DNA from 3 places in the Mitsuaria sp. BK037 genome. Region 1 is predicted to be linked to each of the others. Evidence: predicted binding sites of a transcription regulator. Region 1 holds the regulator's gene; each other region holds the start of a gene.
What was found. Region 1 encodes LexA, which represses DNA repair genes until DNA is damaged. Its sites were predicted from a motif close to ACTGTATNNNNATACAGT; they were not measured.
Positions count from the first base shown of each region.

Region 1 (10,042 bases):
GGGCCTGGGCCAGGTCCGCTACCCGACCGCCGGCAATGCCTACTCCGAGGAAGAGGCCCAGCCGTTCTACGTCAACGCCCCCTACGGCATCGTGCTGGTCCACAACGGCAACCTGACCAACGCGCATGCGCTGAAGGACGAGCTGTTCGAGGTCGATCGCCGCCACATCAACACCGAGAGCGACACCGAGGTGCTGATCAACGTGCTGGCGCATGAGCTGGAGATGGCCGGCCGCGACCTGCCGCTGACGCCGGCACAGATCTTCAAGGCCGTGGGCACGGTGCACAAGCGCATCAAGGGCTCCTACGGCGTGATCGCGCTGATCGCCGGTCATGGCCTGCTCGCCTTCCGCGATCCCTACGGCATCCGGCCGTTGTGCTTCGGCCAGTCGGGCGACGGCGAGGTGATGGTGGCCAGCGAGAGCGTCGCGCTCGAGGGCACCGGTCACACGCTGACGCGCGACCTTGCGCCCGGCGAGGCCCTGTTCATCGACACCAGCGGCACCATTCACACGCAGCAGTGCGCCGAGCACCCGACGCTGAACCCCTGCATGTTCGAGTTCGTCTACCTGGCGCGCCCGGACTCGGTGATGGACGGCATCTCGGTCTACCAGGCGCGCCTGAACATGGGCGAGACGCTGGCCCAGCGCCTGATCTCGACGATCCCGCCCAGCGAGATCGACGTCGTCATCCCGATCCCGGAATCGAGCCGCCCGTCGGCGATGCAGCTCGCGCACCGCATCGGCAAGCCGTACCGCGAGGGCTTCGTCAAGAACCGCTACGTCGGCCGGACCTTCATCATGCCGGGCCAGTCCACGCGCAAGAAGTCGGTGCGCCAGAAGCTCAACGCGATCGGCCTGGAGTTCAACGGCCGCAACGTGCTGCTGGTCGACGATTCCATCGTGCGCGGCACCACCTCCAAGGAGATCGTCCAGATGGCCCGCGAGGCCGGCGCCAACAAGGTCTACCTGGCCTCGGCCGCGCCACCGGTGCGCTTCCCCAACGTCTACGGCATCGACATGCCGACCAAGGAGGAGCTGATCGCCCATGGCCGCTCGATCGAGGAGATCCGCCAGTTCATCGGCGCCGATGCGCTGATCTACCAGGACGTCGACGCGATGAAACGCGTCGTCGCCCAACTGCGTCCGGGTCTGAACGGCTTCGAGGCCTCCTGCTTTGACGGCCAGTACATCACCGGCGACGTGTCGGCCGAGGACTTCGCGACGCTGCAGGCGCAGCGCAAGTCGCAGCCCGAGGAGGAGGACCTGCCGGCGCGCAGCCGCCTCGCGCTGCAGAGCGGCGGAGACCAATGATGGCCAACGAAAAGCAAGGGGGCATCCCGCGCGTGGACCTGCCGGCCGACGCGCGCCTGGACACGCTCGCGGTCCGCGAGGGCCTGCCGCCGTCGCCCTGGGGCGAGAACTCCGAGGCGCTGTACCTGACCAGCTCCTTCGTGCATCCGGACGCGGCCACCGCCGCGCGCCGCTTCGCCAACGAGGAGGAGGCCTTCGTCTACAGCCGCTTCTCCAACCCGACGGTGATGATGATGGAGCGCCGGCTCGCGGCGCTGGAGGGCACCGAGGCCTGCATCGCGACGTCCTCGGGCATGTCCGCGATCATGCTGCTCGTGATGGGCCTGCTGAAGGCCGGCGATCACGTCGTGTGCTCGCGCTCGGTCTTCGGCTCGACGATCAAGCTGCTGCAGGGCGAGTTCGGCAAGTTCGGCGTCCAGACGACCTTCGTCTCCCAGACCGACCTGGCGGAATGGAAGAACGCGCTGCAGCCCAATACCAGGCTGCTGTTCGCCGAGACCCCGACCAATCCGCTGACCGAGGTCTGCGATGTCGCCGCGCTGGCGGACATCGCGCACGGCCACGGTGCGCTGCTCGCGGTCGACAACTGCTTCGCATCCCCCGCGCTGCAGCAGCCGGCGAAGATGGGCGCGGACTTCATCATCCACTCCGGCACCAAGTACCTCGATGGCCAGGGCCGCGTGATCGCCGGCGCGATCTGCGCGTCGTCGAAACATGTGGACGAGGTGTTCACGCCGGTGATGCGTTCGGTGGGCATGTCGCTGTCGCCGTTCAACGCCTGGGTCGTGCTCAAGGGCATGGAGACGCTGTCGGTGCGCATGAAGGCGCAGACCGCCAGCGCCGCGCGGCTGGCCGAATGGCTGGAGGCCCATCCCGGCGTCGAGCGCGTCTATTACCCGGGCCTGAAGTCGCACCCGCAGCATGAGCTCGCGATGCGCCAGCAAGGCGGGCAGGGCGGGGCGGTGGTGTCCTTCATCGTCAAGGGCGGCGCCCGGGCGGCCGAGGACGGTGGTCGCGCCGCCGCCTTCCACGTGATCGACCAGACACGCATCTGCTCCATCACCGCCAACCTGGGCGACACCAAGACCACCATCACCCATCCGGCCAGCACCTCGCACGGCCGGCTCACCGAGCCGCAACGCCAGGCGGCCGGCATCACGCAGGGGCTGATCCGCGTCGCGGTGGGCCTCGAAGACATCGAAGACATCAAGGCCGACCTGGCCCGTGGTTTGAACTCGCTATGACCTCTCCCATCCGCACCCGCATCGCGCCGTCGCCGACGGGCTTCCTGCACCTGGGCACGGCCCGCACCGCGCTCTTCTCGTGGGCCTATGCGCGTCACCATGGCGGCGAATTCGTGCTGCGCATCGAGGACACCGATGTCGCGCGGTCGACGCAGGATTCGGTCGACCAGATCCTGGCGTCGATGAAGTGGCTGGGGCTCGACTACGACGAGGGCCCGGTCTACCAGATGCAGCGCCTGGAGCGCTACCACGCGGTGATCGAGCAGATGATCGCCGCGGGCACCGCCTATCGCTGTTACTGCTCGCCCGAAGAGCTGGCCGCGATGAAGGCCGGCCAGGAAGCGCGCGGCGAGAAGCGCCGCTACGACGGCACCTGGCGCCCGGAGCCAGGCAAGACGCTGCCGGTGATCCCGGCCGGCGTGTCGCCGGTGGTCCGATTCAAGAATCCGATCGACGGCGATGTCAGCTGGGACGACCTGGTCAAGGGCACCATCACGATCAACAACCGCGAGATCGACGACCTGATCCTGTTGCGTCCGGACGGCGTGCCGACCTACAACTTCGCGGTGGTGGTCGACGATTGGGACATGAAGATCACCCATGTCTTCCGCGGCGACGAGCACATCAACAACACGCCCTGGCAGATCAACCTGTTCAATGCGCTGGGCGCACCTTTGCCGGCCTTCGGGCACATCCCGGTGATCCTGGGCGACGACGGGCTGAAGCTGTCCAAGCGCCGCGGCGCAGTCAGCGTGACCGCCTACGAGGACAACGGTTATCTGCCCGAGGCGATGCTGAACTACCTGTCGCGCCTGGGCTGGAGCCACGGCGACGACGAGCTGTTCTCGCGCGAGCAGCTGGTGTCGTGGTTCGACGGCAGCCACATTTCCAAGAGCCCCGCGCAGTGGGACCCGGCCAAGCTGGAATGGGTCAATGCGCATTACATCAAGCTGGCCGATGACGCCCGTCTGGCGGAACTGGTGAGCGCTCAACTGGCCAAGCGCGGCCTGAGCGCGCCGCAGCGGCTGGAGGCGATGTGCGGCCTGTTCAAGGACCGTTGCAGCACGACGGTCGCGTTGGCCGACTGGCTGGCGATGTATGTGTCGCCGGTGACGCCCAGCGAGGCCGACCGCGCGCAGCACCTGACCGATGCGGTCAAGCCGGCGGTGCTCGCGTTCGCCGACAAGCTCGAGGCGCTGGCCAGTTGGGACAAGGCTTCCATCAGCGCCGCCATCAAGGAAACGATCGCGGCGCACGGCCTGAAGATGCCGCAACTGGCCATCCCGGTGCGCGTGCTGGCCTGTGGCCGCGCGCAGACGCCGTCGGTCGATGCGGTGCTGGAACTCTTCGACAAAGAAATTTTGTTGAACCGCTTGCGTTCCGTTTAAAACTCGTTCTATACTCTCGTTCTCGCTTGAACAGCGCGTTGTTCGAAACGAACTTCGAAGCAGCAGACGGCGAATCAAAACGGGGAGCGCGAGCTCCCCGATGAGATTCAAAAACAGCTGAAACGAATCGGTTCGAATCCCCAAAGGGGGTATAGCTCAGCTGGGAGAGCGCTTGCATGGCATGCAAGAGGTCAGCGGTTCGATCCCGCTTACCTCCACCAAACTTCGGTTTGCGTGGCGCGCGGTTCAAGGAAGAAGGTTCAGTCCCCTTCGTCTAGAGGCCTAGGACACCACCCTTTCACGGTGATTACAGGGGTTCGAATCCCCTAGGGGACGCCAAGTTTTCGAGCTTGGTTACTGACTGAGATTGAACGTGAAAATCGAAAATTCTTCGGAACTCGATTTAAGCGTTGTCAAAATCAGGTATAGTAACGAAATCGACGCAGAGAAGCGATCAAGTCATTGATCGAATCAAAGCGAGACCAGTTTGATGCGAAGAAATCGAAAGATTCTGAGTATCTGGAGTGGTAGTTCAGTTGGTTAGAATACCGGCCTGTCACGCCGGGGGTCGCGGGTTCGAGCCCCGTCCACTCCGCCAACACAGTTGAGGCTCGGGCAGCGTACCGATTCGATGCGTCAGCATTCGGGGGTATAGCTCAGCTGGGAGAGCGCTTGCATGGCATGCAAGAGGTCAGCGGTTCGATCCCGCTTACCTCCACCAGATTCCTTGGGAGTCTGGGTTGCCGGTACGCACTGACCGAGTCACAGCAAGAAGGTTCAGTCCCCTTCGTCTAGAGGCCTAGGACACCACCCTTTCACGGTGATTACAGGGGTTCGAATCCCCTAGGGGACGCCAAGTTTGACAAGGCTTGGCTGCATCGCGGTTCTGAATGGATCCGTTGGCTTGCAGCGAAACTTGTTCGCGAATGATATCGACGCGCTCAACAGCGTCGAATCTGGAGTGGTAGTTCAGTTGGTTAGAATACCGGCCTGTCACGCCGGGGGTCGCGGGTTCGAGCCCCGTCCACTCCGCCAATATTGAAACCCTGTCGATACAAATCGGCAGGGTTTTTTCTTTACCCGTTCCGGTCTCATTCTGGTTAAGGCGGGTCACGCCCACGGAATATTCAGAGGTCCGGATACTCGCGCTTGCGCTGGGCGGTATAACTCCACCAATCTCTGGGCGAGGCACCGTTCATGAAATCGACGGCCGCCATATAGGTATCCAGAACGCAGGGATCGTGGCGCTTGCCGGTCAGTTTGCAAATCCGCTGATAGAGCGCAAATGCATCGGCGCCGATGAGATCCGCGGGCTGCCGAATCCCCATCGATTCAAAATCCCGAACCATCGCAGGACCGATGTTGGGAATTTGCCGCAGCGTGAGGCATTCAGCGGCCGAAGCCGCTTTCGTGTGCGTCTTTCGCGCAGCCATGCGGCACTCGTACCCGCTCAGTGAAACCCGCCGGAGCGGATCAATCCCACCGCCAGGCCTTCGATGGCGAACTGCTCATCCGGCGTAACCTCGATCGGGGCGAAATCGGCGTTCTCCGGGAGAAGTCGGATGCCATCCGGATGGCGTTGGAAGCGCTTCACGGTGACCTCGTCACCCAGGCGCGCGACGACGACTTGGCCGTTGCGCGCTTCGCTGGTCTTCTTCACGGCGAGCAGGTCGCCGTCCATGATGCCGATGTCCTTCATGCTCATGCCTTTCACGCGCAGCAGGAAGTCCGGCGCCTTCGAGAACATCGAGGGGTCGACGCTATAGTGCTGCTCCACATGTTCCTCGGCGAGGATGGGCGCGCCGGCAGCGACGCGGCCGACCAGCGGCAGCGTCAGCTGCGCCAGGCTGGCCAGCGGCAGGGCGAACTGGCTGTGCTCCCGGGCGCGGTTGACCTGGCGCAGCGCGGTCGACGGCAGGCGGATGCCGCGCGCGGTGCCCCCCACCAGTTCGATGACGCCTTTGCGGGCGAGCGCTTGCAGGTGTTCCTCGGCGGCGTTCGCGGACTTGAAGCCGAGTTGCTGCGCGATCTCGGCGCGCGTGGGCGGCGAGCCGGTGCTCTCGATGCTGTCGCGGACCAGATCGAAGATCTGTTGTTGGCGGGCGGTGAGTTTGGGCGGTGTATCCACGAGCACAGGCCTTTATTCCATGGAGGACTGGTTGGAATGCAAAACGGCTTCGAGGGTTCGAAAGCCGCCTGAGAATCCATCCAGCATCTGGATTTTTATACAGGAGACGACAAATTGCAAAGCGCGCCCCAGACCCTCGTGATCATCGGCACCGGCGGGACGATCGCCGGCGCCTCCGGCAGCGTCACGGACAACGTCGGCTACAAGGCGGGTTCGCTGTCGGTGGAATCGCTGGTGAAGGCAGTCCCGGCGCTGGCGGCGAAGTCGCTGGAGGCTGAACAGCTGGCGCAGCTCGACAGCAAGGACATGGATCACGCCACCTGGGCGCGGTTGGCGAAGCGGGTGCGGGAGCACCTGGACCGGCCCGAGGTCCGCGGCGTGGTGATCACGCACGGCACCGACACGCTGGAAGAGACCGCCTACCTGCTGCAGCGCGTGCTGGCGCCGGAAAAGCCGGTCGTGCTGACCGCCGCGATGCGGCCGGCGACCGCCATCCAGGCGGATGGTCCGCAGAACCTGCTGGACGCCGTCGCCGTTGCCGAGAGCGAAGGCGTGCGAGGCGTCATTGCCGTCGTGGCGGGCCAGGTCTGGTCCGGGCTCGAACTGCGCAAGACGCACAGCTACCGGCTCGACGCCTTCGAGGCAGGGCCTGACGCCGGGCCGCTGGCCGTGGTGGAGGAGGGCGTCGTGCGGCGCTTCCGCGACTGGCCGGCGGGCGAGGCGCTCGGCGCGGCGCTGTTGCCGGAGGACGCGACCCAGTGGCCCTGGGTGGAGGTGCTCGCCAGCCATGCGGGCGCCGATGCGCGGTCGCTCGAGGCCTGGCGGGCGGCCGGTCTCCAGGGGCTGGTGCTGGCGTGCACGGGCAACGGCACGGTGAATCAGGCGCTCGAGGCGCCGCTGCGCGCGCTCAAGGAGGCCGGCGTGCCGGTGTGGCGGACGACGCGGTGCGCGCAGGGACGCATCGTGGGCGCCAGCGATGAGCCCGCCGCCGCGCTGTCGCCGTGGGCGGCGCGCGTCGAGTTGATGCTCAGCCTGCTGCAACGCTGAACCGCAGCCGTCGCGACGACGCTTCGTCAGTCGCGACGGAGCGACGCGTCGACGGCTGGACCCACGAATGAAAAGCGCCGGCATGACCGGCGCTTTTCTTTGTGCTCGACCCGGTGGTGACCGGGCGCCGCGGAAGGCTTAGACGATCGTCAGCGTGACGTCGACGTTGCCGCGGGTGGCGTTCGAGTAGGGGCAGACCTCGTGGGCATCGGCCACCAGCTTTTCCAGCTGCGCGCGGTCCATGCCCGGCACCGAGATCTTCATCGCCACGGCGATGCCGAAGGCGCCCGGCTTGTTGGCGTGCGGGCCGATGCCGACTTCGCTGGTGATCGAGACTTCGGCCGGCAGGGCGACCTTGTTGCGGGCCGAGACGGCCTTCATCGCGCCGATGAAGCAGGCGGAATAGCCTGCGGCGAACAGCTGTTCCGGGTTGGTGCCGGCGCCGTCGTCGCCGCCCAGCGCCTTGGGCGTGGACAGCTGGACCTTCAGGCGGTCGTCGGACGATTGCGCGGTGCCGGAGCGGCCGCCGGTGGCGGTGGCGGTGGCGGTGTAGAGGGCTTTTTCGATGGCCATGTGGGGCTCCTTGGTGGTGAGGGGAAAGAACGCTTGGGGTCAGGGGTTGCCGTCCTCGCCGTCGCTCTCCGTGAGCGCGGCGGGATCGGCGGCGGAATCTGCGGCGAGGTGGGTCAGCAGGTTGGTGCGCAAGGCCTGCAGACGGCGTGTCAGCGATTCGAGCTCGGCCGGCCCGCAGGCGCTGGCGCAGGCCAGTTGCTCGGGAATGCCTACCGCCTGATCGCGCAGTGCGCGGCCAGCGGCGGTCAGATGGATTTCGACGCGGCGCTCGTCGCCGCGGGCGCGCTGGCGCTCGATCAGCGCGCTGGCCTCGAGCCGCTTCAGCAGCGGCGTGAGCGTGCCGGAATCCAGGCTCAGACGCTGTCCCAGCTCCGAGACGCCCAGGCCCTCCGTCTCCCACAGCACCAGCATCACCAGGTATTGCGGGTAGGTCAGGCCCAGCGGCGCCAGCAGCGGCTTGTAGAGCTTGGTCATCGCCAGCGAGGTCGAATACAGCGCGAAGCAGAGCTGAACGTCCAGCTTCAGCCAGTCGGTGCTGGCGGGCATCGAGGGCTGGCCGCCAGCGGTGCTGACGGCGGCGGCGTCCTCGGGGCTGGAAGGGTTCGTCTTCGGCATGGGATGAAATGTAGCGAGCAATTCAATTGCACGCAATTGAAATGGTCTTTGTCCGCTGTTGAGGCGAACTATCGATGCCTGGGGCGAGCGCCGCCAGCACGGAAAAAGGGGACGCGAAGGAGCCCCACCCGTCCGAAGCCGCTCATTCGGAGCCACCCGTTCGACGCCACCCGTTCGACGCCACCCGTTCGACGCCACCCGTTCGACGCCACCCGTTCGAAGGTCTCGGTGAGATCACCCTCTCCCGCGTTGCGGGAGAGGGAGGGGTGAGGGCAAAGCCCTGCGCAGATCGCTGAGCCTTGCGAGCGCTCAGCCTGCGGATTGAATGGCGTCGACTTGCTCGCTCAGCTCCAGCCAGCGCATCTCGGCTTCGTCGATCTCATCGCCGATGGCCTTCAGGCGCTTTCCCGCGTCGGCGATCTGCGCGGGCGTCTGACCGGGATTGGAGAGCTGCGCTTCCAGCGCCGCGCGTTCCTCCGCCCAGGCCTTCATCTTCGCGTCGATCTGCTCCATCTCCTTGCGCAGCGGGCGCGTCTGCTCATTGAGCTTCTGGCGGGCCTGGCCGCTGAGCTTGCGGTCCTCGCGCTTGACGGGCGCTGGCGCTGCGGCGGGTGGCGGCGCGACGGCCGGGGCCGGTGCAGCTGCAACGGGCGGTGCCTCAGCCTTGCCAGTGGCCCGTGCCTCGCGAATCGCCTGCTTGGCCTGTTCCTTCGCCAGCTTCGCGGCTTCCTTGGACTGCTCCAGCAGCCAGCGCTGGTAGTCGTCGAGGTCGCCATCGAAGGGCGCGAGCTTGCCGTCGGCCACCAGCCAGAACTCGTCGCAGACCTCGCGCAGCAGCGCACGATCGTGGCTGACCAGCATGACGGTGCCTTCGAACTCGTTGAGCGCCATCGACAGCGCCTCGCGGGTCTGCAGGTCCAGGTGGTTGGTCGGCTCGTCCAGCAGCAGCAGGTTGGGGCGCTGCCACACCAGCATCGCCAGCACCAGCCGCGCCTTCTCGCCGCCGGACAGGCTGCCGACCTCCTGGTTCACCATGTCGCCGACGAAGCGGAACTGGCCCAGGAAGTCGCGCAGTTCCTGTTCGCGCGCATTCGGGCTGACCTCCTTGGCCAGCCGGATCATGTGCATCAGCGGCCCCTCATCGGGCCGCAGCACGTCCATCTCCTGCTGCGCGAAGTAGCCGATCGACAGGCCCTTGCCCTCGGTGATCGTGCCGCCCATCGCGCGCTGCATGCGCGCCACCGTCTTCACGAAAGTCGACTTGCCCTGGCCGTTCGCGCCCAGGATGCCGAAGCGCTGGCCCGCCAGCACCGAGCGGTCGATGCCGCGCACGATGACCTTCTCGCCCTCGTCCGTGTCGTAGCCGACCGAGACCGTGTCGAACATCAGCATCGGGTTGGGCAGGTTCAGCGGCTCGCGGAACTCGAAGCTGAAGTCCGACGCGGTGAGCACGGGTGCCAGCTTCTCCATGCGCTCGAGCGCCTTGACGCGGCTCTGCGCCTGCTTGGCCTTGGAGGCCTTGGCCTTGAAGCGGTCGATGAATTTCTGCAGGTGCGCCATGCGCTCCTGCTGCTTGTCGAAGGCCTGCTGCTGCTGGAGCATGCGCTCGGCGCGCATCGACTCGAAGGCGGTGTAGTTGCCGCCGTAGCGATGCAGCTTCGCATCGTCCAGATGGAGCGTGACCTTGGTGATCGCGTCCAGGAATTCGCGGTCGTGGCTGATGATGATCAGCGTG
Region 1 covers NZ_JACHYS010000001.1:1,051,161-1,061,202, forward strand. Annotated here, with positions in the region: gene purF (amidophosphoribosyltransferase) at 1-1,312, shown strand, start outside; gene FHT37_RS04595 (O-succinylhomoserine sulfhydrylase) at 1,312-2,556, shown strand; gene gltX (glutamate--tRNA ligase) at 2,553-3,944, shown strand; tRNA gene FHT37_RS04605 (tRNA-Ala) at 4,090-4,165, shown strand; tRNA gene FHT37_RS04610 (tRNA-Glu) at 4,208-4,283, shown strand; tRNA gene FHT37_RS04615 (tRNA-Asp) at 4,466-4,542, shown strand; tRNA gene FHT37_RS04620 (tRNA-Ala) at 4,590-4,665, shown strand; tRNA gene FHT37_RS04625 (tRNA-Glu) at 4,725-4,800, shown strand; tRNA gene FHT37_RS04630 (tRNA-Asp) at 4,903-4,979, shown strand; gene FHT37_RS04635 (helix-hairpin-helix domain-containing protein) at 5,072-5,377, opposite strand; gene lexA (transcriptional repressor LexA) at 5,395-6,072, opposite strand; gene FHT37_RS04645 (asparaginase) at 6,187-7,119, shown strand; gene FHT37_RS04650 (organic hydroperoxide resistance protein) at 7,258-7,692, opposite strand; gene FHT37_RS04655 (MarR family winged helix-turn-helix transcriptional regulator) at 7,732-8,238, opposite strand; gene FHT37_RS04660 (ATP-binding cassette domain-containing protein) at 8,617-10,042, opposite strand, start outside.

Region 2 (10,042 bases), 200 kb from region 1:
TCATCGACCCGACCTTCCCCGACACCTTCTCGATGCGCGCCGGCCGCAAGCCCGCGGACATCCCCGTCGACACCGACCACACCGTGATCGCGCCCGCGGCGCTGCTGATGCCGCGCGAGTCGGCCGAGCCCGCCGCCTCCTCGTCCACGCCGGCGCCCACTCCAGCGCCCACGGTGGCGCCCAGCCCGTCCCCCGTGGCGACCGCCCCCGCGGCGCCCCTTGCCAGCGCGCCCGCCGCCGCTCCGATCGATCCTCCCGCCGCCCCGGCCACCCCAGCCGCCACCATTTCCGTGAACGACAACGAAACCGTCATCGTGCCCGCCGGGGCGCTGCCTCCCGTGGCCAAGCCGGCGCCCACCGTGGCGCCCACCCCCGCGCCCAAGCCCGTCGAAGCCATCGCCGCGACCGGCAACGAGACGGTGATCGCGCCGGCGGCCAGCCTGGCGGCCGTCGGAGCCCCGGCCGCCAAGGCGCCCGCCGCGCCGCCGGTGGCCACGCCCGCCGCGCCCGCCGTCCCGCCCGCGCAGGAGGCGGGCGATTCCGAGTTCCACGCGTCCGAGTTCGCCGAGACCGTGCTCGATCCGGACGCCGTCGCGGCGGTGGCCGCCATGCGCGCGCTGCCGCCCGAACCCACGCCGATCGGGCGACCGTCCACCGGCACGCTGCCCGGCGGCGCGCTGGCCGCCGCCAAGGCCAGCGCCGACGCGCCGGTGCGCCAGGTCGGCCGCTTCCAGGTGCTGGACCGCATCGGCCGAGGCGGCATGGCCAGCGTGTTCAAGGCCCACGACCCGGGCATCGGCCGCGATGTGGCCATCAAGTTCCTGCATGCCTCGCTGTGCGAGGACGACGAGTACCGCGCCCGCTTCCTGCGCGAGGCGCGCGCCTCGGGCGGCCTGTCGCATCCCAACATCGTCACCGTGCACGACGTGGGCGAGGTCGACGGCCGTCCCTACATGGCGATGGAGCTGCTCGACGGCGAGCCGCTGGCCGACCTGCTCGAGCCCGGCCAGCCGCTGGCCATCCGCGACACCGTGGTGATGGCCATCCAGCTGGCCCGCGCGCTGGACTACGCGCACAAGCGCGGCATCGTCCACCGCGACATCAAGCCGGGCAACATCGCCCGCGTGCGCGGCACGCTGGACATCAAGGTGATGGACTTCGGCATCGCCCACATGGAGTCGACGAAGGGGGAGCAGCGCACCCGCGTCGGCGACGTGCTGGGCACGCCGCAGTACATGGCGCCCGAGCAGATGAACGGCGAGAAGATCGACGGCCGCTCGGACCTGTTCTCGGTCGGCATCGTGCTGTACCAGATGCTCACCGGCGTGCGCCCGTTCACCGGCGACAGCGTGGTCAACCTGGCGCTCAAGATCGCCAAGGACGACCCGACCCCGCTGAACAAGCTGCGGCCGGAGATTCCCGCGTCGCTGCGCCGCGTCGTCGACCGCTGCCTGGCCAAGGCGCCCGACAACCGCTTCCAGACCGGCGCCGAGCTGGCTGACGCGCTGGTCAAGGTGCTCAACGAGATCGACGAGGAAGCGCGCAACAAGAACCGCTCCAAGCTGATCCCGCTGCGGGTGAAGTGGGCCGCGATGATGGCCGGCATCGTCGCCATCGTGATGGCGGTCAGCGGCTCCATCATCAGCCAGCGCCAGAACGCCGCGCTGATGCAGCAGGTGGCCGACTACGGCACGGCGCTGTCGCGCTTCATCGCGGCGCAGAACGCCACCGCCGCGCTGGGCGAGGACTGGGTGTCGGTGGACGTGTCGCTGCAGGAGATCATGAAGACGCGCGACTTCGAGAGCGTCACCGTGATCGATCGCGCCGGCGTGGTGGCCGCGTCCAGCCAGCCCGACGCGGTCGGCAAGCCCTACCAGGCGCCGCCCGGCGAGCTGCTGGGCGAGCAGGGCGGCGTCAAGCGCACGCGGTATCACGCCGCGGGCGGGGCGGCGGTGCTGGGCTTCGACTCGCCGATCACCTTCCAGGACAAGACCGTGGGTCGCGTCGCGCTGGGCCTGCCGGAGCGCCCGCTGGAGAGCGTCGCGCGGCTGTCGCGCACGCTGATGGCGGTGCTGGCGGTGACGACGGTGCTGGCGGTGGCGATCGCGATGTTCTTCGTCGCCAACTGGTTCTCGCGGCCGATCAAGCTGGTCGTGGAGGCGCTGGACGAGATCGGTCGCGGCCGCGTCGACTTCCGCATCCGCGAGCAGCGCAAGGACGAGTTCGGGCTGCTCTACGCCGCCTTCGACCGCATGGCGCAGGCGCTGCAGGACAAGCAGGCGCTGGCGGCGTCCGCCGCCAAGGCGGAGGCGCCGACGACGATCGGCCGGCGCTCCGGGCTGCGTGGCGCCGGGATCGCGCCGGCGGCCGAGACGCCCGCCGCGGCAGCGGCCGCGCAGGCCGCCGTGTCCGTGAACGGCCAGGCCGCCGCGCCGTCCGACGAACAGACCCAGCCCGCGCCGCCGGTGCCTGCCGGGACGGACGCTGCCGATGCGCCGAAGCAGCCTTGAGCGTCGCCCGATGAGCGTGAAAGGATTCCCCCCGATGAATGGCCCTCACCCCAACCCTCTCCCGCCAGCGGGAGAGGGGGCCGGACCGTCCGCGTTTCGCTTGGCCTCCCTCTTTCCCTCTCTCTTTCCCCCTCTCCCGCTGGCGGGAGAGGGCAGGGGTGAGGGCCGACGGCCGATGCACTCCGCCATCGCCGCTGTCCTCGCCGCGCTGGCCCTGACCGCCTGCGTCACGACCCCCACCGGCACGCCGCCGCTGAACGAGCCCGCGCCGACCCCGCCGCCCGCCGCGGCCGCCGCTCACGGCGAGGTCATCGCCCGCAATGACCGGCTGTTGATCTACGTCCCCGTCGCCGGCGAATCCCTGCGCGGCATCGCCGCCCGGCTGCTGGGCAGCGAGGACCGCGACTGGCAGATCAGCGAGGCCAACGCCGGCGTCACCAAGGCCGATCCCGGCCAGCCGCTGATCGTCCCGCTCAAGCCGATGAACCCGGTGGGCGTGCGCGCTGGCAGCTTCCAGACCGTCCCCATCCTCTGCTACCACCGCCTGGGCACGACCGGCGGCAAGATGGCCGTCTCCCCGGCCAGCTTCGCCGCCCAGATGGAATGGCTGGCGAAGAACGACTACCGCGTCGTCAAGCTCTCGCAGCTGACCGGCTACCTCGAGGGCAAGGAGCCGCTGCCGCCCAAGGCGGTCGTCGTCACCTTCGACGACGGCTACGAGTCGGTCTACAAGTTCGCCTACCCGGTGCTGCGCAAGCTGGGCCTGCCTGCGACGATGTTCGTCTACACCGATTTCGTCGGCGCCGGCGGCGACGCGGTCAGCTGGCCGCAGCTGGCGGAGATGCAGGCCTCGGGGCTGATGGACATCCAGGCCCATTCGAAGTCGCACCGCAACCTGATCGAGCGCACCGCCGGCGAGAACGACGAGCGCTACAAGCGCAACCTCGACAGCGAGACCGCCGGCCCGCGCGACCTGATCGAGCAGAAGCTCAACACCAAGGACCAGGTGCGCCATTACGCCTATCCCTACGGTGACGCCAACGAACTGGTGCTGGAGACGCTGACGCGTCAGAAGTACACGCTGGCGGTGACCGTCAACCCGGGCGGCAACGCCTTCTACGCGCAGCCGCTGATGCTGCGCCGCACGATGATCTTCGGCGACCACGACCTCGAGGCCTTCAAGGCCCGGCTGCAGACCAGCCGCCGCATTGGACAGACGCCATGAGGGCCGCGCTCGCAGTCCTCCTGGCCGCCGCCGCGCTGGCGGCCTGCAGCAGCGGCCCGAGCGGCGCGCTGCGCGGCGGTGAAGGCGTGGCCGGCTCGCCCCCCACGGCCTTCGAGCAGGCGCAGGTGTCGCGCGCGCAGGAGCAGGTGAAGGACGGCCAGCTGGCCGAGGCCGCCTGGACCTGGGAAGCGCTGACCGTCCTGCGGCCCGACAACGCCGGCTACCGCGACAGCCTGGCCGCGACGCGGCAACTGATCGACAGCGGCGTGAGCGAGCGGCTCGAGAAGGCCCGGGCGGCGCAGAAGCGCGGCGACCTGGACGGCGCGAGCACGGCCTACCTGGGCGTGCTGGCGCTGCAGCCGGACAACGAGGCCGCCGCCGACGCGCTGCGTGGCCTGGAGAAGGAACGCAACCAGAAGAGCTACCTGGGCAAGCCGACGCGGCTGACGCTGCGCAAGGCGAGCCCGCCGGTGGCGGCCAAGCCGGCCGCCAAGGCGCAGGCGGCGGGTGCGTCGGGCAAGGACGCGGCCCCGGCCGCGGCGTCGGCCGGGCCGGACCGCAACGAACTCGAGCACATCGCGATGCTGGCCGCGCAGGGCGAGCTCGACGAGCCGATCCGGCTGCTCGAGCGCCGCGCGCCGCAGGACCGCAACGATCCCTCGGCCAAGCGGCTGCTGGCCGACCTCTACGTGCGCAAGGCCGAGAAGATCTCGACCATCGACAAGTCCGGCGCGGTGATGCTGCTGCAGAAGTGCCTGCGCGTCGATCCGAAGAACGCGCGCGCGACCGCGCTGATGCGCCAGCTCATCGACGAGTCGGCCGCCAAGGCTCCCGCCGCGGCGGGCCCGGCCGCGGCGGCGAAGAACAAGGTCGACAAGCGCTAGTCGCGGGCATCGGCGTTGGCCGACGGCCGCCGCCGAAGGCCGCCGCAGATGGTCGCCCGCGCCCCGACGCCTAGAACGTCACCGTGACCGAGGGCGCGCTGCGCTGCGCCTCGCCGTGGAACACGGCCTCGATGTTGTTGCCGTCCGGGTCCAGCACGAAGGCCGCGTAGTAGCCCGGGTGATAGGGGCGCTCGCCGGGCGCGCCGTTGTCGGTGCCGCCGTTGGCCAGCGCGGTCTTGTGGAAGGCATCGACCGCCGCGCGGTCCCGGGCCTGGAAGGCCAGGTGATGCCGCCCGGTCAGCTGGCCCTGCGCTGCATCGCTGCTCGCGGTCGACACGAACAGCTCGTCGGCCCAGAAATAGTCGTCGCCCGATCCACCGATGGGCACGCCCAGCGGCGGCAGGACCGCCTCGTAGAAGCGGCGGCTCGCGGCCAGGTCGCGCACGACGAGCTGCAGGTGGTCGATCAGGCGTCCGCGGTGCAGTTGCTGGACTTCCATGGAGGCTCCTTGAAGTGGGTCGGCATGACGCCGGTCAGGGCAAACGGCGTTCTTATCCGCCCGGCGCGCCGGCGTCATTCGTTTTTCCGTCGACGGCCCGCCGCGCCCCCGGAGTGCGGGACAAGGACGATGCGCCTGCCAGGGTCCTCGGCGTCCGGCTCAGATCACGCCCGGTCCGCCGCGCCGTCGGCGGTTCCGGCACCGGAGCCGGCGACCTGGGCGATGCTGACGCTCGGCGGGCTGTTCCTGCTGCTGCGCCAGCGGCGGAGCAGCGGAGCGGACACGGTCTTCTCCAGCACCCCCGCCAGCAGCACGCAGGCCACCACCGCCGGCGCGTAGACCGCGAAGGTCCAGGCCTGCGATGCGCCCATCACGGCGCGATACAGCGCCACCGTGGCGAGCACGACCAGCATGTGGCTCAGGTAGAGCTCGTAGCTGAGCTCGCCCAGACGGGCGAGCCAGCGTCCGCCACGGCGTGGCGCCGGCGGGTGAGCGACCGCGGCGACCAGCAGCGCGGCGGTGCCGACGCACAGGACGTACATGCCGCCCTTGAAGAGATGGCGGTGGACGAGCTCGCCCCAGCCGATCACCAGCAGCAGCCCGACGCCGCCGAGCACCGCCAGCAGGCGGGCCTCGCGCGCGCCCGGCCGCCAGCGCCGCGCGAGCAGCGCCGCCAGCACGCCCCAGGCGATCGCCGACATGCCGGGCAGGTAGGCCTTTTCCCACCAGACCTCGTCGCTCGGCGGGACCAGCGCCCTCAGCGGCACCAGGGCGAGCGCCAGCGCCACCAGCACCGCCACCAGCAGCGGCCGGGGCAGCGCCAGGCACAGCAGCGGGAAGCCGACGTAGAAGACCTCCTCGATCGACAGCGACCACAGCACGTCCCAGGCCGCCGGCGCCCAGCCGGTGCGGCCTTCATACCAGTTGAAGGTGAAGCTCAGCGCCGAGCCCAGCAGGCCGGCCAGCGACTGCCGCTCGCCCGGTGCGAAACCAGGCACGCCCAGCAGCGCCAGGGTCGACAGCAACGCCAGCATCACCAGCAGCAGCGGCAGGATGCGCGTGGCGCGGGCGCGGTAGAAGGCGCGCAGGTCGACCCGCCGCAGGTCGCCATCGCGCGCCAGCAGGCGGGTCGTGATCAGGAAGCCCGAGATCACGAAGAAGATGAACACCGCCTCGTAGCCGTTGAAGCTGATCGCGTCGATCAGGCGCTTGGGCAGCCAGGCACCGGCCAGGCTGGGCGCCAGCGGCAGGCGGAAGGGCAGGGCCAGGTGGTGGACCACCACCAGCAGGATGGCCACGCCACGCAGGCAGTCGATGGCGAAGTTGCGCGGCGTGGTGTCGGTCATGCGGAGCAGCGGCATCAGGCCGCCGAGAAGGATGGCGGCGCGGATGTTAGCGGCGCCTGGCGTCGGCGCGGCCGCTCATCGGAGTGACGGGCGTTACGTCGTCGAGCCACGCGGTGGCAGCGCGATCGGACGGATGCGCCGGGGCTCAGTCGGGCCGGCGTCCAGCATGTCGCGCACGCGGTCGTCAGCCTGCGCGACCAGCGGCTCGATCAGCGCGGCCTCCGGCAGGTTGGCCCAGTAACGGCGCGGCATCTCGCGGGTCATCATGGCCAGCTTCAGGCGCGCCGGATTGAAGATGCTGCGGTAGTAGGTCAGCCACAGCGCCGCGCCAGCGTCCGGCGGCGGCGCCGTCTCCCGCCGAGCCCCCGGGCCAGCGCACAGCCGGACGCCGTCCCAGTGCATCGAGACGCGCGGCGACAGGATGGTCCAGCGCAGGTTGGCGAAGCGCCGCGCGAAGAAGGGCGAGGCGGCCTCGAGCACATGGTGCTCGGGCTCGAACCAGGCGACCAGGCGTTCGCCGTCGGTGTCCTCGACCGGGACGAAGCGCACGAAGGCATGGGTCTTGTGGATCTCGTGCCGCACCTCGCGGGCGAGGCGCTCCGCGTGGCGGCGGTCCTCGTCGAAACGGTCGTGCCAGCGCGCGGCATCGGTCCTCAGGCGCGACAGCAGGCGATGCAGGAGCTCGAAGCGGCGCGGCTCGCGATGCAGCAGGGCGGACCGGCACAGCGACAGGAACGAGGCCGGCACCGTGAACGCGGCGCTCGCGACGCGCTCGCTCGCATCGCTCGCATCGGTCGCATCGACGTCCTCCGCAGTCGACCAGAGGTCGCCGCCGTCCTCGCCGGTGGTCCACTCCACGGTCTCCGGCGCTACGCCGTCCAGCACCAGGCGCCGGGCAGCGTGCCGAAAGCCGTCGAAGTCGACCGGCCCGTCGAGCCGCACGCGGATCATCCGAACAGCCCCAGCTGCGTGGGAGCGCCCGCGACAACGCCCCCGACCACGCCCGTGCCCGTGCCCGCGTCCGCTGCCCCACTGGCGCGAGTCGGGGCTGGCGGTGCCGCGCCAGGACGATGACCGTCGACGATGACGAAAGGCAACACCCGGCGCAGCGGCAGCTTCATGTGGCGCAGGTCCTCGGCCCGCACCCGGCGCAGTCGACGGGCGGCGATCAGCCGGTCGACTGACCCGACGCCCAGGCCGGGCACCCGCAGCAGCAGCTCTCGCGGCGCCTGGTTGAGGTCGACCGGGAAGCGCTCCGGATGGGCGAGCGCCCAGGCGTGCTTGGGATCGACGTCCAGCCGCAGCAGCCCGGTGCCGTCGTCGACGATCTCCTCGTGGTCGAAGCCGTAGAAGCGCATCAGCCAGTCGGCCTGGTAGAGGCGGTGCTCGCGCACCAGCGGCGGCGCCTTCAGCGGCAGGGCCCGCGCGGCATCGGGAATGGGGCTGAACGCCGAGTAATAGACGCGCCGCATGCGAAAGCGCCCGTAGAGCGCGGCGCTGCTGCGCAGGATGCTGCGGTCGTCGCTGTCGTCGGCGCCGACGATCATCTGCGTGCTCTGGCCCGCCGGGGCGAAGCGCGGCGGCCGCGCGGGGCGCGGCGCGGCGCCCGGAATCACGCGGATCGGCGCCTCGCCGGTCGACCCGACCGTGGACCCGCCGGTCGATCCGCCCGCTGACGCCCGCGCCTCGCGGGCCTCGTCGATGTGCAGCCTCAGCCGGCCCATCGAGCGGTGGATCGCGCTCGTGTCCTTCTCGGGCGCGAGCTGCTTCAGGCCAGCCTCGGTGGGCATCTCGACGTTGATGCTGAGCCGGTCGGCATACCGGCCGGCCCGGCGCAGCAGCTCGTCGCTGGCATCCGGGATGGTCTTGAGGTGGATGTAGCCGCGGAAGTCATGCACCTCGCGCAGCGTCTGCGCCACCCGCACCACCTGCTCCATGGTGTGGTCGGGGCTCTTGATGATCCCGCTGCTGAGGAACAGGCCCTCGATGGTGTTGCGGCGGTAGAAGTCCAGCGTCAGCCGCACGACCTCCTCGACGCTGAAGCGCGCCCGCGCCACGTTGCTCGACGACCGGTTGACGCAGTACAGGCAGTCGTACTGGCAATGGTTGGTCAGCAGGATCTTGAGCAGCGAGATGCAGCGGCCGTCGGGCGCGTAGCTGTGGCAGATGCCCATGCCTTCCGTCGAGCCGATGCCGGCGCCGCCGACGGAATCGCGCCGGTCGGTGCCGCTGGATGCGCAGGAGGCGTCGTACTTGGCGGCGTCGGCCAGGATGGCGAGCTTGCGGTCGAGGTCCATGGGGCGCGCGGGAATGACAAAAAACTGTATGAATATACAGTAATTGAGTCATCCAGCTCTCGCATCACCGGCCGCCTGCGAGGGGATTCCGCCGGCGAGCGCCCATGCAAAAGAGGCGCACGCGGCGCCTCTTCCTTGGGGTGTCCGACGCCGTCGCAGCGGCGCGGTGTCACTTCAGCTGGTCGGCCTTGGCCTTCAGCGTGACGGCCTTCTGGCGTTCCAGCTTGGCCAGCTCGTTGTCCGGGTCGAGCTGCAGCACCGTGTCCCAGCCGCGGATCGCGCCGGCCAGGTCCTGCTTGGCGAAGGCGGTGCGCGCATTCAGCGTCGCCCGGGCGATCTGCTTCTTGCGCAGCGCCTCGATGCGGGCGGCGGCGCCGGGATGATCGGCGGCCTCGGCGCGGCGGAACTCCTCCAGCGCCTTGTCCATGCGGCCGGCGCGCTCGTGCGCATCACCGGCACGCATGGCCTTCTCGCCGGGCGACAGTTCGGCCACCGGCGGCGGCGCGGGCGGGGCGGCGGGCGCCGGAGCGGCGGCCACGGTCGCGGGCGGCGCCGCCGGCGCGGTGGCCTTCGGATCGGGGCGCGCCGAGGGGCGCGGATACAGCGGACCCGCCGGCGGCTTGCCGGGGATGCGCAGCACCTGGCCGCCGGCGACCTGGCGCGGCACGCGGATGTCGTTGTAGCGGGCCAGGATGTAGAAGGCGTAGATGTCGCCCATGAAGCGGCCGGCGATCCGCGACAGGGTGTCGCTGGACTGCACCGTGTACGCGAAGGACTCGCGACCCAGCAGCGCCACCGGGTCGGCGGTGATCTGCTTCATGAGGCTGTTGGCCAGCTTGTTGCCGGGATCCAGCTGCAGCGCGCGCTGCAGCTCGGCGCGGGCCTGGTCTTCCTGGCCGGCTTCCAGCAGTTCGATCGACTGCATCGCGGTCTTCTGCGCCAGGGCCTGCTCGGCGGGCGTCGGCGGGACCGGCTCCGGCGGCGGGGGCGGCGGAGGCGGCGCCGTCACCACCGGTTCGGGCGGCGGCGGCGCGGGCGCGGGCGTCTGGCAGGCCGCCAGGGCCAGGCTCAGCAGCAGCACCGAGACGGCCGACAGGGCGGATGGCGCACCACCTCGCAGCGCGGCGGCAATCGAGGGGGAGGCGGTCGGGGCGTCGGGACGGAAAGTGGTCGACATCGGCATCACGTCGGGATTCGAGCGGGGTGGAGTATGAAACAGCGACAAGCCCCCCGCAGGTGACTTTCGTTCATTGAAGCAGGACCTTTGTCACGCAAACATCC
Region 2 covers NZ_JACHYS010000001.1:1,246,512-1,256,553, forward strand. Annotated here, with positions in the region: gene FHT37_RS05470 (protein kinase domain-containing protein) at 1-2,510, shown strand, start outside; gene FHT37_RS05475 (polysaccharide deacetylase family protein) at 2,686-3,735, shown strand; gene FHT37_RS05480 (hypothetical protein) at 3,732-4,619, shown strand; gene FHT37_RS05485 (VOC family protein) at 4,690-5,118, opposite strand; gene FHT37_RS25780 (hypothetical protein) at 5,341-5,457, shown strand; partial or broken gene FHT37_RS05490 (acyltransferase family protein) at 5,433-6,479, opposite strand; gene FHT37_RS05495 (TIGR03915 family putative DNA repair protein) at 6,558-7,415, opposite strand; gene FHT37_RS05500 (putative DNA modification/repair radical SAM protein) at 7,412-8,761, opposite strand; gene FHT37_RS05505 (LysM domain-containing protein) at 8,931-9,938, opposite strand.
Region 2: the regulator LexA is predicted to act here: its motif matches at 8,785-8,802, upstream of FHT37_RS05500 (putative DNA modification/repair radical SAM protein).

Region 3 (10,042 bases), on a different contig from region 1:
TGGCCGAGGGCGCCGACATGGTGATGGTCAAGCCCGGCATGCCTTACCTGGACATCGTGCGCCTGGTGAAGGAGGAATTCCGCGTCCCGACCTTCGCGTACCAGGTCAGCGGCGAGTACGCCATGATCAAGGCCGCCGCCGCCAATGGCTGGCTGGACCACGACGCGGTGATGCTCGAGGCGCTGCTGGCCTTCAAGCGCGCCGGGGCCGACGGCATCCTGACCTACTTCGCGATGGACGCGGCGCGTCTGCTGCGCGCCGGTGCCTGAGGCCGCGGCACGCGGCCTGCCCGACCGACGCATGCGCATCTTCCATCTCAGCGACGCGCTCTACGAGGAACTGGCCGCGCTGCCCGAGGACCTCCCCCCGGAGGGCTTCCTGTGGATCGGCCTGCCGCGACGCGAGTTCGAACTGCAACTCGGCGCGCTGCAGCAGCGGCTGACACGCTGGTCGGGCGCGCAGCTGCTCGACCTGCATGTCTCGGACCTGATGAATCCGCAGCTGCCCTCGCACTTCGACTACACCAGCTGGTACGACCTCATGGTCTTCCGCCGGCTGGCGACGATACCGGGCAGCCAGCAGCTCCTGGCCGACGACGAACCGCGCAACGCCGCGGGCGTCAACGACGCGCTGAAGGCGATCGACACCAGTCCCGTCGGTTTCGCCGTCTTCGACCGCATCCTGATCACGGTGCATCCGGGCGAGTGCTCGCTGCGCGACTACTTCGCCGGCAAGCTCGGCGCGCAGCAGGAGGGCCGCGACCTGCGCGGCAGCACGCGGCTCCCGACCAGCCCGGCCGAGCTGATGCTGCGCATGGTCAACCACATGGTGGACAGCTACCTGGACCTGCGCCGGCTGCTGACCCGCCAGCTGACGACGCTGCAGGGCCTGCTGCTGGACCGCCGCGGCCACTTCCGGGACTGGTCCGTCGTGCTGCATGCGCGCGACACGCTCTCGCGGCTGGAGGACCTCTGCGAGGACCAGCGCAGCGCGGTGCAGGAGTGGATCGACGCCCTGGGCGAATGGCCGGCCGGCGATGCCCGCGCGGAGCGCGAGCGCGAACTGCTGCGCGTGCGCTCGCGGGACGTGCTCGAGCACATCGAGCGGGTGCTGACCCATGTCCGGCGGCTGGAGACCTCCGCGGAGACCTCGGTGCAGATGCACTTCTCGCTCACCGGCGAGCGCACCAACAACATCATGCGGACGCTGACCGTGCTCACGGCCATCTTCCTGCCGTTGAACCTGATCACCGGCGTCTTCGGCATGAACTTCGACAACCTGCCGCTGATCCACGCCGCCACCGGCTTCTGGATCGCCGTCGGCGTGATGGTGGTCACCGCGCTGGCGCTCGGCGCCTTCTTCTGGCGCAAGCGCTATCTCGGCTCCCAGCAGTAGCGAGCAGTAGCGCTCGGGCGCCGGCCTCGGCGCCCCGCCTCAGCGCTTCGCGTAGGGGTCGGCGAAACCCAGGCCGAGCATGATCTCGGTCTCGCGCGCTTCCATGCACTCGGCCTCGTCGTCTTCCTCGTGGTCGTAGCCCTGCGCGTGCAGCGTGCCGTGGACCAGCATGTGCGCGTAATGCGCGGCGAGGTCCAGTCCCATCTCCCTGGCTTCGCGCTCGACGACCTCGGCGCAGATCACCAGGTCCGCGGCGACCACCGGCTCGTGCGTGTAGTCGAAGGTCAGCACGTTGGTCGCGTAGTCCTTCGACCGGTACTCGCGGTTGAGCGCCTGTCCTTCCTCCGCGTCGACGATGCGCACCGTGATCTCGCCCGGCAGCTCGAGCGCCGCGCGCATCCAGCGGATGACCTTGTGCCGCGGCAACTGCGCCTTGTGGCGCGGATCGGCGAATTGCAGCGACAGGCTCAGTTCCGGACGGCTCATCGCGCGACTCCCTTGCGAGCCGGCTTTGCGGCGGATGTCTTCGCCGCCGGCTTCTTCGGCGCGGACTTCTTCAGCGCAGGCTTCTTGATGGCGGGCTTCTTCACGGCAGGCGCCTTGGCCACGGCCTTCGTGGCGACCGCCGGCTTTGCGACCGCCGGCCTTGCCGCCGCCTTCTTCGCAGCAGGCTTCGCAGGCGCAGGCCCCGGCGCGGCTGCGTCGTCAAAGCGGGCCGCCGACGCTTCGCGCAGCTGGATGGCGCGCAGGCGGCGCTCCTCGCGCTCCTCGGCGAAGCGGGCTTCGCGCTCCTGCTGCTCGCGGGCCTCCTCGCGGGCCGCCACTTCGTCCCGGTCCTCGTAGGCCTGGACGATGCGCGCCACCAGCGGATGGCGCACCACATCGGTCCGGTTGAAGCGCGTGATCGCGATGCCGTCGACGCCGTCCAGCACCTGCTCGGCATCGACCAGCCCGCTGTGCATGCCGCGCGGCAGGTCGATCTGGCTGGTGTCGCCGGTCACCACGCACTTGCTGCCGAAGCCGATGCGGGTCAGGAACATCTTCATCTGCTCGGGCGTGGTGTTCTGGGCCTCGTCGAGGATGACGAACGCATGGTTCAGCGTGCGGCCCCGCATGAAGGCCAGCGGCGCGATCTCGAGCTGGCCCTTCTCGAAGGCCTTGGTGACGCGGTCGAAACCCATCAGGTCATAGAGCGCGTCGTACAGCGGGCGCAGGTAGGGATCGACCTTCTGGGTCAGGTCGCCGGGCAGGAAACCCAGCCGCTCGCCGGCCTCCACGGCCGGACGCGTCAGGATGATGCGCTGCACCGTCGAACGCTCGAGCGCGTCCACCGCGCAAGCCACCGCGAGGAAGGTCTTGCCGGTGCCCGCCGGGCCGATGCCGAAGCTGATGTCATGCGACAGGATCCGGCGCAGGTAGTGATGCTGGTTGGCCGTGCGTCCGGCCAGGTCGGCGCGGCGCGTGCGTAGCACCACGTTGTCCTCGTCGTCCGGCGTGGCCGGGCCGGACCGGGCCGGCGCGCCCACGTCGTTGGCCGCCTCGACGATCGCCAGCCGCAACGTCTCGCCGGGAATGGCCCGGTCGGCCCGCGCGTAGAGCGCCTCCATCAAGGCCAGCGTGCGCTGCGCCGCGGCGCGTTCGCCCTCGATGTTGAAGTGCTCGGCGCGATGGGTGATCCGCACGGACAGGGCCGCCTCGATCTGGCGGAGGTGCTCGTCCAGCGGGCCGCACAGGTGCGACAGGCGCCGGTTGTCGGCGGGGGTGAAGGCGTGGCGCAGGTTCAAGGCGGAGGAAGCTCCGTATTCAGGGGGGTTGAGGGCGGTATTGTCGCGCGTCGATGTGCCACGCGCGTGCCGCGCCTGCACAATCGCGCCCCATGCACCGGACCACAGAACAACACGGGGAGGCCGCCGGCCGTAACTCGGCCGCGGCGGCACCGGGCGCCGCGAGGCAGTTCGCCGCCGGCACCGCGGCCGCCCTGACCCTGGCGGTGCCGGTCTGCCTCGCCCAGGTGGCGGGCGCCGCGGCCGCCGGTGGCGAGGGCATCTCCACCTGGTCCTTCGCGACGCTCTGGAGCAAGCTCGCGCCGCAGCTGGCTTACGGCCTGCAGTCCGCGCTGGTGTTGATGGCCTTCGCGCTGGGCCTGCTGATCTGGCAGCGCCGCGCCCAGCGCCACATCGCCTGGCTGCTGGCGCTGATGCCGGGCTGGGTGGTCATGGTCGGCCTGTCGCCGCTGTCCTCCTGGCAGACGGCGATCGCGGTGGTCCTGGCGCCGTGGCTGCTCTGGTGCGCGGTCCATTACCTGATGCGTCGCACGCGGCGCCGCGACCGGCGCCTGCATCGCCTGCTGCTGGCGCAGGCCCTGCTCTTCCCCGCCGCCCTGCTGCTGCCGGTGCCGGCTTCGCGCGTGGCCGGCTTCGCGCTGTGGTGGCTGGGTGCCCAGTTGCTGGTGACCATGGGATGGCATCTCTGGCAGCTGTGGCAGGACATGTTCCTGCCGACGCTCGAGGAGCGCTACCCGCGCTTCGATTTCGTCCTGAGTTGCGTGCTGATCGGCTTCGGCGCGCTGGCGGTGCTGTCGGCCTGGTTCCTGCCGGGCAGCGGGCTGGCCGGCATCCTCGGCCCGCTGTCGCTGCTGGGCCTGGGCCTGCATCGCGTGCGCGAGTTCGCCCGCGCGCTGACGCAGGCCGAGCTCGCCGTGCTGCAGGGGGAACTGCGCCTGCAGGAGCGCATCGCGGAACTGGAGCGCCATTTCGACCAGGTCGCCGAGGCCAAGCTGGAGCAGGTCACCGAGCGCGAGCGCAAGCGCATCGCCGCCGACCTGCACGACGACCTCGGCGCCAAGCTGCTCACCATCGTCCACACCAGCGAGTCGGACCGCATCTCGACGCTGGCGCGCGAGGCGCTCGAGGAAATGCGGCTGTCGGTGCGCGGCCTGACCGGCAAGCCGGTCCAGCTGCTGGACGCGCTCGGCGACTGGCGCGCCGAGGTGGTGTCCCGCCTGGCCCAGGCCAACATCCTGGCGGAATGGAAATCGCCGGCCGAGGACATCGAGCACACCTTCCCCGCGCGCGCCTACGTGCAGACCACGCGCATCCTGCGCGAGTCGGTCAGCAACATCATCAAGCACAGCGGCGCGACGCACTGCGTGATCAGCTGCTCGGCCCAGGACGGCTACTTCTCGGTGGTGATCCAGGACAACGGCCAGGGCATCCCGCTCGAGCTGGAAGGTCGCCTGGACAAGGGACACGGCATGGCCAGCATGAAGGCGCGCGCCAAGCAGATGCATGGCCAGTGCCTGGTCGAGTCCGGCCCCGGCTGGGGCACGGTGATCCGGCTGACCATCCCGCTTTGAGGCGCGCTGGCTGCAAAGCCGCCCGCGGCGTGATCCATTGCCGACGACGCCACACTCCGGCGCCGATCCGGATGGTCAGCCCGCCGAGAAAGCCGTACCGTTGCAAACACCCGCCAGGCAGGCTGCCGGCGCCTCATTCCTGAGCAAGAATCCCGCGCCATGAACCACATCCTGCTGCTCGAAGACATTCCCGAAATCCGCGCCTGGCTCAAGGTCCTGGTCAAACAGGTCTTCGCCAACGCGGTGGTCACCGAATGCTCGCGGGTGCAGGACGCGCTGCAGCAGGTCAGCACGCAGCGCTTCACGCTGGCGCTGCTGGACCTGGGCCTGCCCGACGGCTCCGGCGTCGACGTGATCTCGGCGCTGCGCGAGAAGCAGCCGGAGGTCCAGTCGGTCATCGTCACCATCCACGACGACGACGAGCACCTCTTCCCCGCGCTGCAGGCCGGCGCCTTCGGCTACCTGCTCAAGGAACAGTCGCGCGAGCTGCTGGTCGAGCAGCTGCAGCGCATCAGCCAGGGCGAGCCGCCGCTGTCGCCGTCGATCGCGCGCAAGGTCATCGCCTACTTCACCTCGCAGCGCCGGCCGCAGGCGGCGCAGGTGCTGCACGAGGTCTCGCTGACCGACCGCGAAACCGAGGTGCTGCTGCGCGTGGCCAAGGGCTTCACGCTGCCGGAGATCGGCGTGCAGCTGGGCCTGTCGCGCCACACGATCGCGGACTACGTCAAGCAGATCTATCGCAAGCTCAACGTGAGCTCGCGCGCCGAGGCGGCTCTCGAAGCGCAGCGCCTGGGCCTGTTCGGCCGCAACTGAGCGCCGCGCCGGCCGCGCGCCGGGCGGGGTTCGCCGGCCTCGGGAAAATACTGGACAAACATCCAGCGAAACGCCCGCCGGGCGCCGCCGAACGCGGATAATCCGCGCCCATGATCGGCAAGCTCACCGGCGTCATCGCGGAAAAGTCGCCCCCGCAGGTTCTCATCGACGTGCAAGGCGTCGGCTACGAAGTCGACGTGCCGATGAGCACCTTCTTCAACCTGCCGAACCTGGGCGAGCGCGCGACGCTGTTGACCCACCTCAGCATCCGCGAGGACGCCCATGTGCTGTTCGGCTTCCTCACCGCCGAGGAACGCGCCACCTTCCGCCTGCTGATCAAGATCAGCGGCGTGGGACCGAAGATGGCGCTGTCGCTGCTGTCGGGCATGTCGGTCGGCGACCTGGCGCAGGCGGTGTCACGCCAGGAGGCCGGACGGCTGGTCAAGGTGCCGGGCATCGGCAAGAAGACCGCCGAGCGGCTGCTGCTGGAACTCAAGGGCAAGCTCAGCCCCGACCTGTCGCAACCGGTGGCGATCGCGAACGACGCGCAGGCGGACATCCTGCAGGCGCTGGTGGCCCTGGGCTACAGCGAAAAGGAAGCCGGCGCCGCGCTCAAGACGCTGCCGGCGGACGTCGGCGTCAGCGACGGCATCAAGCTGGCGATGAAGCACCTGTCATGATCGGCCCCCAGCCGCCCTGCCCCTCGCCATGAGCATCCAGACCGACGACTTCACCCCCGCGCCGCAGCAGGCCCGCCTGATCAGCGCCCATCCCGCCTCGCCCAACGAGGACGCGATCGAGCGTGCGCTGCGGCCCAAGCTGCTCGATGAATACGTCGGCCAGGCCAAGGCGCGGGAGCAACTGGAGATCTTCATCGGCGCCGCCAAGAAGCGGCGCGAGGCGCTCGACCATGTGCTGCTGTTCGGCCCCCCCGGCCTGGGCAAGACCACGCTGAGCCACATCGTCGCCGCGGAGCTGGGCGTGAACCTGCGCCAGACCAGCGGGCCGGTGCTGGAGAAACCCAAGGACCTGGCGGCCATCCTGACCAACCTCGAGCGCAACGACGTGCTCTTCATCGACGAGATCCACCGGCTGTCGCCGGTCGTCGAGGAAATCCTGTACCCGGCGCTGGAGGACTACCAGATCGACATCATGATCGGCGAGGGCCCGGCGGCCCGCTCGATCAAGCTGGACCTGCAGCCCTTCACGCTGGTCGGGGCCACGACGCGCGCCGGCATGCTGACCAACCCGCTGCGCGATCGCTTCGGCATCGTGGCGCGGCTGGAGTTCTACACCGCCGACGAGCTGCAGCGCATCGTGACGCGCTCGGCCTCGCTGCTCGGCGCGGCGATCGAGCCGGCCGGGGCGCTGGAGGTGGCGCGGCGCTCGCGGGGCACGCCGCGGATCGCCAACCGGCTGCTGCGCCGCGTGCGCGACTACGCCGAGGTCAAGGCCGACGGCACCATCACACGCACGATCGCGGAGAAGGCGCTGGCGATGCTGGATGTCGATCCGCTGGGATTCGACCTGATGGACCGCAAGCTGCTGGAGGCGGTGGTGCATCGCTTCGACGGCGGGCCGGTGGGTCTGGACAACGTCGCCGCCGCGATCGGCGAGGAGCCCGGCACCATCGAGGACGTCATCGAGCCCTATCTGATCCAGCAGGGCTTCCTGCAGCGCACGCCGCGGGGACGGATCGCGACGCTGGCGGCCTATCGCCACCTCGGCGTGGCGCCGCCCAAGCAGGCGGGGCAGCTGTTCGACCTCGAGTAATCGAATCAGGGGACCGGGCAAGGCACGCGGCGGCGAGCGCCGCGCCACCGAACGACGGCACCAATGAAAAAGGCGCTCCGAAGAGCGCCTTTGTCGTTCCTGATCCGGGGATCAGAAGTTGTGGCGAATGCCCAGAGCGAACGAGTTCAGGTCGTCGGCCTTGTTCGCGGTGGTGGCGTCCACGGCGGTGTAGAAGGCGTAGAGCTTGGTGCGCTTGCTCAGGTTGTAGTTGTAGGCCAGCGTGTACTGCTTGCCGCCGTTGCGGCCGCTGTTGAACGAGGAGCCACCGGCCTTGGTGCCACCGACGTTCAGGTGGAATTCCGACTGGCCCATCGTGTACATCACGGCGGCGCGGCCGATCCAGCGCTTGTCCTTGCCCAGCGAACGCGAGTCGTCTTCACGCTGCGCGTAGCCGCCGAAGGTGAAGGCACCCAGTTCGTACAGGCCGCGGATGGCCCACTGGTTGGCGTCGCCCTGCTTGCTGTAGCCAGCGCCCAGGTGCAGCGGGCCCTGGTCGTAGTTCAGCGCCACGTCGTAGCCGCGCGGATCGACGCCTTCACCGGCGTGCAGCGCGAACTCGGCGTTGAAGCCGCTGACGTTCGGGGTGAAGTAGCCGACCTTGTTGGTCTGCGTGAAGCCGGCGCCCGAGTACAGCTTGTCTTCCGACGTGCCGGTGTCGTGGTTGTGCATCGACACGTAGTCGGCGGTGGCGTAGTAGGAGCCCGGGGTCCAGCGGCCCAGACGGACGGCGCCAAAGTCACCGGACAGCTGCACGCTGGCTTCACGGTTCCAGAACGCCGAGTTGGTCTGGCGGCCGTCGTCCGAGTTCAGGCCGTGCTCCAGGGCGAAGCTGGCCTTCAGGCCGCCACCCAGGTCTTCCGTACCCTTGAAGCCCAGACGGGAGTTGTTGTTGATCACCGAGGCAACGCGGTCGCGGTTGCCGGTCTTGATGCTTTCCACCGAGGTGTTGATGCGGCCCCAGAGCGTGACGGAGCTTTGCGCGAACACCGGTGCGGAGAGAGCCGCGATGGCCGCAGCGATTGCAATCTTCTTCATATCCACCTTCATCAGTTGGAGGTTTCAGCCGGTCTGGCTCAATGGCGGTACTGCAAGGTGTGCGGAGTATAGAAGTGCGTTGCACGCACCCATAACACTCGACGCGAAATTGCAACAGTTCCCCGTTAGGGGTGGGATCCAGGCGGCAAAGGTGTAAGCAGACGGGCCGTCAGCACCTGTCCGGCGAGCAGTCCGACCAGCACGGCAAGCTGCCCTGCGGCCCCGAGCCTGTGGGCGTTCCAGAGGAACAGCGCCACCGCGCCGAGCATCAACAGGAACATCGCCGCGGCCGCCCACGCGCGCGAGGGCGCGACCGCCGGGTCGAAGAGCGCCCGCGCCCGGGGGTCGTAGCCGGGCGCTATGCGAGCACCGAGGCCGGGCTCCCAATGCGCCGGCTCCCACCAGAGCCGCAGCTTGTCCCGCCAGCGCAGCGTGCGTCGCATCTTGCCGATCAGCCGGGCGTAGACCTGGACGTTCGCCGTCCAGGGATTCCAGCTCCGCAGCGCGTCACGGGTGCCGTAGACGCAGGGCTCGTGGTCCAGTTCCTCCTGGAAGCTGCCGAACAAGCGGTCCCAGATCACCAGGATTCCGCCGTAGTTGCGATCGAGATAGGGGTCGTTGACGGCGTGATGCACGCGGTGGTTCGACGGGGAGCAGGACCAGCGGTCGAACCAGCCCAACTTGCCGATCTGCTGGGTGTGCACCCAGAACTGGTAGAGCAGGTCGACCAGGGCGACCACGGCGTAGACCAGCGGTGGGAAACCCAGGATCGCCATCGGCATGTAGAAGATCCATCCGACCAGCCAGCCGCTGCCGGTCTGGCGCAGCGCGGTGGACAGGTTGTAGTCCTCGCTCTGGTGATGCACCGCATGGGCCGCCCACAGCAGCGCCGTGGTGTGGCCGAGCCGGTGATGCCAGTAATAGAGGAAGTCGTAGAACAGCAGTCCCAGCAGCCAGACCCACCAGGCCCCCGCGTCCAGCTTCGCCAGCGCGGCATGCTCGAAGACCCAGGTGTAGATGCCCAGCGTGAAGAGCTTGGTCAGCACGCCCACGACCTGGCTGAGCATGCCCAGTGCGATGCTGCTGATCGCGTCGTTGAGCCGGTAGGTGTTGCGGCCGCGGCGCAGGCCGATCCAGTACTCCAGCCCGATCAGGGCGAAGAACACCGGCGTGGCCAGCACGATGATCTGTGCGTCGGTCATGTGTCTCCTCGATGAGCGCTCGATGCGGCGCTTCTGTCGATGTCGCGGCCACGGTCCGACGCCTGAGGCGTCCGGTCGCCGCGGTCCGCAGGCTCAGGCCTTGGCCGTCTGCGGCGCGGTGGGCATGAATCCGGGCACGCCGGGATCGTCCAGCGCCAGGCCGTGCAGGTGATGGTCGTCGTTCCAGCCCACCAGGCTGAAGCCTTGCGGTGAATGCAGCAGCCGGTTGATGCTGGCATTGCCCAGGACCCAGCTGCGCGGCGCCTGCAGGTCGATGCGGGTCGCGGCGCGATAGAGGCAGTCCAGGACGCCGCCGTGCGCGACGATGGCGATCGTCTGCCCGGCGTGCGCCGCGGCCAGCTCGGACACCACGGCGATGCAGCGCGCATAGAGCGCGGTCAGGCTCTCGCCGCCGGACGGCTCGAAGTCCGGATCGCGGCGGCGCCAA
Region 3 covers NZ_JACHYS010000005.1:28,245-38,286, forward strand. Annotated here, with positions in the region: gene hemB (porphobilinogen synthase) at 1-269, shown strand, start outside; gene FHT37_RS24700 (magnesium transporter CorA family protein) at 301-1,395, shown strand; gene ybeY (rRNA maturation RNase YbeY) at 1,435-1,881, opposite strand; partial or broken gene FHT37_RS24710 (PhoH family protein) at 2,232-3,179, opposite strand; gene FHT37_RS25760 (ATP-binding protein) at 3,272-4,750, shown strand; gene FHT37_RS24720 (response regulator transcription factor) at 4,910-5,563, shown strand; gene ruvA (Holliday junction branch migration protein RuvA) at 5,674-6,243, shown strand; gene ruvB (Holliday junction branch migration DNA helicase RuvB) at 6,272-7,336, shown strand; gene FHT37_RS24735 (porin) at 7,448-8,392, opposite strand; gene FHT37_RS24740 (sterol desaturase family protein) at 8,518-9,594, opposite strand; gene FHT37_RS24745 (histidine phosphatase family protein) at 9,688-10,042, opposite strand, start outside.
Region 3: the regulator LexA is predicted to act here: its motif matches at 5,613-5,630, upstream of ruvA (Holliday junction branch migration protein RuvA).